2 linked regions of the Breoghania sp. L-A4 genome follow. The protein of the gene in region 2 interacts with the protein of the main gene of each other region in a pairwise test. Links are inferred from orthologs where the notes say so. Each region holds a gene or a part of one and is shown on either strand. Other genes may lie near its edges.

Evidence for each region.
Region 1: the proteins of cysE (region 2) and cysK interact in binary tests that used the Escherichia coli proteins (3 or more experiments, as listed by UniProt). The link is inferred for Breoghania sp. L-A4 from one-to-one orthologs.

Annotation. Positions count from the first base shown.
Region 1 is NZ_CP031841.1:248,684-251,749, forward strand. Bases 264-3,010 are described here. They hold cysK (cysteine synthase A), read right to left. Parts: upstream 2,245-3,010; coding sequence 1,282-2,244; downstream 264-1,281. Other genes in these bases: trpS (tryptophan--tRNA ligase), read left to right, coding at 264-939; D1F64_RS24145 (GDCCVxC domain-containing (seleno)protein), read right to left, coding at 991-1,218; D1F64_RS01215 (HAD-IA family hydrolase), read right to left, coding at 2,448-3,010. In the rest of the region: more of trpS, read left to right, coding at 1-263; more of D1F64_RS01215, read right to left, coding at 3,011-3,066.
Region 2 is NZ_CP031841.1:3,297,870-3,301,070, reverse strand. Bases 159-3,040 are described here. They hold cysE (serine O-acetyltransferase), read left to right. Parts: upstream 159-1,120; coding sequence 1,121-1,960; downstream 1,961-3,040. Other genes in these bases: D1F64_RS15085 (gamma carbonic anhydrase family protein), read left to right, coding at 3,040-3,040; D1F64_RS15090 (hypothetical protein), read left to right, coding at 2,658-2,984; D1F64_RS15095 (DUF3126 family protein), read left to right, coding at 2,098-2,313; D1F64_RS15105 (hypothetical protein), read left to right, coding at 159-939. In the rest of the region: more of D1F64_RS15105, read left to right, coding at 1-158; more of D1F64_RS15085, read left to right, coding at 3,041-3,201.

The sequences.
Region 1 (3,066 bases), 3.0 Mb from region 2 along the record:
TGCCTCTATTGCGTCGTCGACATGCACGCCATCACGGTCTGGCAGGAGCCGGCCGAGCTGCAGGCCGCCATTCGCGAAGTGGCCAGCGCCTATATCGCCGCCGGCATCGACCCCAAGAAGAGCATCATCTTCAACCAGAGCCAGGTCTCGGGACACGCCGAACTGGCGTGGATCTTCAATTGCGTCGCCCGCATGGGCTGGCTCAACCGGATGACCCAGTTCAAGGAAAAGGCCGGCAAGAACCGCGAGAACGCCTCGACAGGCCTGTTCGTCTATCCCAACCTGATGGCCGCCGACATTCTGCTGTACAGGGCGACCCATGTGCCGGTGGGCGAGGATCAGAAGCAGCATCTGGAGCTGACCCGCGACATCGCGCAGAAATTCAACAACGATTACGCCGGACGGATCGCGGACATGGGTCACGATCCGGAGGCGGGCTATTTCCCGCTGACCGAGCCGATCATCGCGGGCCCCGCCACCCGGGTGATGAGCTTGCGCGAGGGCACCAAGAAGATGTCGAAATCCGACCCTTCCGATCTGTCGCGCATCAATCTGACCGATGACGCCGACACGATTTCGAAGAAGATCCGCAAGGCGAAGACGGACGCCGAAGCGTTGCCCAGCGAGACCGACGGGCTGAAGGACCGTCCCGAGGCGGCCAATCTGGTCGGCATCTACGCGGCGCTCGCTGAACACAGCCCGGAACAGGTGCTGAACGACTTCGGCGGCTCGCAGTTCTCCACTTTCAAGCCCGCGCTGGCCGACCTCGCGGTCGCCAAGCTCGCGCCGATCGCCGATGAGATGCGCCGCTTGAAGGACGACACGGCCTATATCGACCAGGTGCTGGGAGCCGGCGCCGACCGCGCCGACGCCATTGCGCGTCCGGTCATGCAGGGCGTCAAGGACATCACCGGCTTCCTGTCGACCCGCAAGGGCTGAGACCCGGAAACGTTGGGCATTCTGGGGGCGGCTTACGAGCCGCCCCTGTTGCTATGGGCAACAGTGTGCGTCCTTGCCCGACGCGCGGGCGTCCTGGATCGGCGGGCATGGCACATCGCCGAACGAACAAAACACGCAGCAATCACCCGCTTTCGGTTTGAGCAGACCCCCGCACCCCTTGCATGTGTAGAAGAACTGGCAGGCGTCCGTCGGCATCTGCTCGCATTCCGCATGACCGCAACGGGGACAGGTCAACGTCGATTGAAGAATCGTCGTCATTGCAGCGGCCTTCGTTTGCTCAGCGGACATTCACGTCGTTTTCCCAAGTCCGCCGTCGCACGCTCAGACGTCCAGCCCTTCGAACAGCGCGGTCGACAGATAGCGTTCCGCGAAGGACGGGATGATCACCACGATCGTCTTGCCCACCATCTCCGGCCGCTGGCCGACCTTGATCGCGGCAGTCAGCGCGGCGCCGGACGAGATGCCGACCGGCAGGCCTTCCAGCTTCGCCACCAGGCGCGCCATCTCGAAGGACTCGTCGTTGGTGACGGTGATCACCTCATCATAGGCGGAAGTGTCGAGAATTGCCGGGATGATGCCCGCGCCGATGCCCTGGATCTTGTGCGGGCCGGGCTGGCCGCCGGACAGGATCGGGCTGTCGGCCGGTTCTACGGCGACCACGTGCAGGTCGGGTTTGCGGCTCTTGAGCACCTGGGAGACGCCGGTGATCGTGCCGCCCGTGCCGATGCCGGAGACGAAGACGTCGATGTTGCCCTTGGTGTCGTTCCAGATTTCCTCGGCTGTCGTCTTGCGGTGGATCTCCGGATTGGCCGGGTTCTCGAACTGCTGCGGCATCACGGCGTCGGGAATCTCGGACAGCAATTCGTCCGCGCGGGCCAGCGCCCCCTTCATCCCCTTGGAGCCATCGGTGAGTTCGAGTTCGGCGCCAAGCAGCGCCAGCATCTTGCGCCGTTCCACCGACATGGTCTCCGGCATCACCAGAATGATGCGGTAGCCGCGCGCCGCCGCCACGAAGGCCAGCGCGATGCCGGTGTTGCCCGACGTCGGCTCGACCAGCGTCGTCTTGCCCGGCGTGATCTTGCCGTCCCGCTCCAGCGCGTCGATCATGGCGACGCCGATGCGGTCCTTGACGCTGCTCAGCGGGTTGAAGAATTCCAGCTTCGCCAGCAGGTTCGCATTGACGCTCTTTTCCTTGGCAAGCCGGTCCAGCCGTACGATCGGCGTGTCGCCGACCGTGTCCACGATGGAGTTGTAAATCCGGCCTCGTCCGCGCTGCTCGGTCATTTGGGGTTCCTCGCCACTTCGCTAAAAATCGTTGGATGAACGTCTCTTGCAACCCGGCTTCTGCGGCCGGGAGGCAGAAGACTAGAACTGCTTGTCAAAATGCGCGAGTCCGCTTTGCCGCCTTCTCCGCATATGGCGGAAAAAATTGTTCCAACAAGACACGCCGTCTTGGCAGAGATTCAGTGCTCGCAGCGACCCGCGCGTCAGGCGGCCGCGGGCGACAGCCCCAGCATGCCGCCAAGCGCCGCCATGTCATGGATGACGTCTGCGCCTGCGGCCCTCAACGCCTCTGCGCTGGTCTCCGGGTCACCCGCATAGCCCACGGCGCGCATGCCGGCGGCCACCGCCGCCAACACGCCCGGGACACTGTCCTCGACGACAACGCAGCCCGCCGGCTCATGCCCCATGCTGCGCGCCGCGTGCAAAAAAAGATCCGGCGCCGGCTTGCCGTTTTCGACCATGGAGGCGGAAAACAGCACATCGCCCAATAGCGGCAGAAGGCCGGTGACGCCGAGCGTGATGCGCATCTTGGAGACCAGGCCGGAGGAGGCGACGCAAAACGGCACGCCCGCGGCATGCAGCCGCTCGATCTGCGCATGAACCCCGGGAATCGCCGGAACGCCCTGCGCGAAAATCGCTTCGGTTTCGCTGTGCAACCGATCGACCCAGTCCGCGCCCAGGTCCAGCCCGCTTTGCGCCTCGACCATCTTCTGGATCGACGCCGCGCTGCGGCCTGTGAAAGTCCTTCGACTTTCCGCATAGGTCATGGGAAAGCCGTCGCGGGTCAGGACGTCCGCCAGCATCTCGTTGGAACGCTTTTCG
Region 2 (3,201 bases):
TGCGATGATCAAGCGTGGCTTGCGCGCAGCCCACGACTGGGGCGCGCGCTCCCATGCGGCGGCGAGGCAACGCCGAGCGGGTCCGATATCCCGACCGCCGCAACACTCCCATGGATGCAGCCTGTTTGGCCGCCGATGAATGGAGTTGATTTCATGACCTTGAAATTTGGAACGCCGCGCGTCAGCTCGCGGACGCGGCGAGACCCCGACACGAGACGCGACGTCACGACCTATACGATTTGCGTGACGGTCGAGAACGATGACGGGTCGGCGGATGTCGATACCAGCGTGACGCTGTACTATCAGGATCGCGACACGACACCGGGGACGCCTCCGGGTGCGATCATCAGCACGATTTGCACCCGAAGCATCACGGTGCCCAGGCGCCGTGTTATCCGCGATGCCGGCGGCAATGTCGTGATCGAGGCGAACGGCACCATTGATGTATGCTGTACCTTGCGCGGACGGCCGCTCGACGGGCAGGAGTTCATCGCCGTTGGAGGCACCACCAAGGACAGCGATGGAGATGTCCAGTCCGGAGGCCGCGGCAATTTCTATTCGCCGACGCTGACCTACACCCGTCCGCGGCGCGTCTCGATGCGCCCGGGCGAAAAATTGCCGTACAGCTCGCTGGTCGGCGTTGGCTTCGACAAGGTGGAGGCGCTCAAGGTCACCGCCGCGCTGGAGGTGCCTCCGGGATGGGATCTCGATTTTCCCGGTCCCGCGCCGAAGGGCCCATACCCGGCGGCGTTCGAGTTCACCGTGCGGGCGCGACCCGGCGCCGCGGCCGGCGAGACCATGCGCCTGACGTTGCGCACGCACCTTCCCAGCGAAGGCGACGCGCAATGCGAGGAGACCATCATGGATTTCGTCGTCGGCGATCCGGACACCTGTTGTCCGTGCTGCGGCGCGTCGAAGGATGGCGGGCCGCCGGTGTAACGGTCATCGGGCTCGTTCCTTTTGGCGAGAGCCGGCGGGCAACCTATATGCAAGACTTGCCGCTTAGGCTGATGGCCGCCTGTGGGCGTTTTGGCGTATAGTGGGCGAAGCGCTTGACCGAATGCCGGATCGAATGTCCGGGCGCGCTGCCTGGTGCGCGAGATGATGCGAGGAGCATGGGATGACCCAATCGACACGCCTTGCCGGGAAGCCCGGTATCGCCAGTCACGATCCCGTTTGGGATCAACTGCGCGCCGAAGCGGAAGCCGCCGTCGCGCGCGAGCCCGTTCTGGGCGGCTTTCTGCATGAGAATATCCTCAATCACCGGCGGCTCGAGGACGCGGTCGTGCACCGTATCGCCGACCGGCTGGACCATGCGGCGGTGTCCGGCGCGCTGATCCGCCAGACCTATCACGACGCGCTCGACGACGATCCCGAGATTGCGGCGATCTTCCGCGTGGATCTGGCCGCCGTCTGCGACCGCGATCCCGCCTGCACGCGCTTCATCGAGCCGATGCTCTATTTCAAGGGCTTCCATGCGCTGCAGTCGCACCGTTTGGCGCACTGGCTGTGGGGCCGCGGCCGCGAGGACATGGCGCTGTTCCTGCAGTCGCGGGTCTCGGAAGTGTTTCAGGTCGATATCCATCCCGCGGTGCCCGTCGGGCGCGGCATCTTCTTCGACCACGCAACCGGCATCGTCGTCGGCATGACGGCGGTCATCGAGGACGAGGTCTCCATCCTGCAGGGGGTGACGCTGGGCGGCACCGGCAAGGTGCGCGGCGACCGGCACCCGAAAATCCGCCGCGGCGTGCTGATCGGCGCGGGCGCGAAGATCCTCGGCAACTTCGAGGTCGGCTGCTGCTCGCGGGTGGCGTCGGGCTCCGTCGTGCTGGCGCCTGTGCCCCCCAACACCACCGTGGCGGGGGTCCCGGCGCGCATCGTCGGCAAGGCCGGTTGCGCCGAGCCGTCGCGGTCGATGGACCAGCTGCTTGGTGAAAAGGCCGAGAAAAGCGACGGCTGACAGTTGGCATCACCGCCCGATCGTGGTTTAGCTGCGCGGAGCATGTTCGCGCGGCGGGTATGCCGCACGCGCCGCAATTTCGTGACATTTCCAGCCCAGCACGGCCGTTTCACGACAGCCTTCAAAGGAGACAACCGGTGAAGCCACAGGAAATCGCCAAACTTCAAGCCTATCTGCAGCGGAAGTTCGACCTTCCGGCGATTTCGATCAGGGCGCGGCCCCGCAAGGACGATTCAGCCGAGGTCTACATCGGCGAGGAATTCATCGGTGTGCTCTATCGCGACGACGAGGACGAGGATCTGAGCTGGAGCTTCCAGATGGCGATCCTCGAGATGGATCTCGACGAGGCATAGGCGAGCCTGTCGCGGACAGGCTGCTGTTTCAAAGTGGGACGAAGGCGGGGCTGGCGTTGCGCCCGGAGCTGTCCCAAAGCCGCTCCCGGGGAATGCTCCGGGAGCCGGCGGAGAGCCCGGACCGCGATGGATCGATGCGTCCACGGCTCCCCAGGCACTTCCCAAAATTCTGCAAACCTCTGACATAAAAGATGAATTCTTTCGCGCGGGCCGGAAGCCCGTGGCGCTCGCTCGCCCACGGCGGATCTGGCTCCATCCCGGCACGGTCATTGCTTAATGATATGTTAATATCGGGGCCGTCGCACGATGACGCATGGCGACGCGGCTGAATGAGGAGTGTTGGGGTGCCTTGGGATCTTATTGTCGCGAGTTACGCGGTGTGTACCGGATTTGTCTGCGCCGGCATTATCGGCAGCCTGTACCAGTTGCTGAAAAACAGTCCGCCGCGGTTCGATTTCGGCGCCGAGACCATCGGCGCGATCGTCTCGGCCATTTTCGTGTGCCTGTTCGCTGGCCCCTTCATCATCATGCGCAACGCCATTCGCGGACGCCGTATCGAGCAGCGGCCTCTGGGCTGGCTGGTTGCCAGTTCCACGATCGCCGGCATGTGGAGCCTGTGCTCGGGGATCGTCATCCTGCAATTCGCGCTTGCCGTCGCGCACACGGTTTGAGACCTCCCGTGCAGGCGCGCCACGCGAGCCGCGCGCAAACGGGGCAGGAGACGACGTGACCATCTATGCTTTCGAGGGGATTGCGCCCCAGCTGCCGCCGGACGGCACGTTCTGGATCGCGCCGGATGCGGTGCTGATCGGCAACGTCATTGTCGAGGAAGACGCCAGCATCTGGTGGAAGGCGGTTCTGCGCGGCGACAATGAGCCGATCCGACTC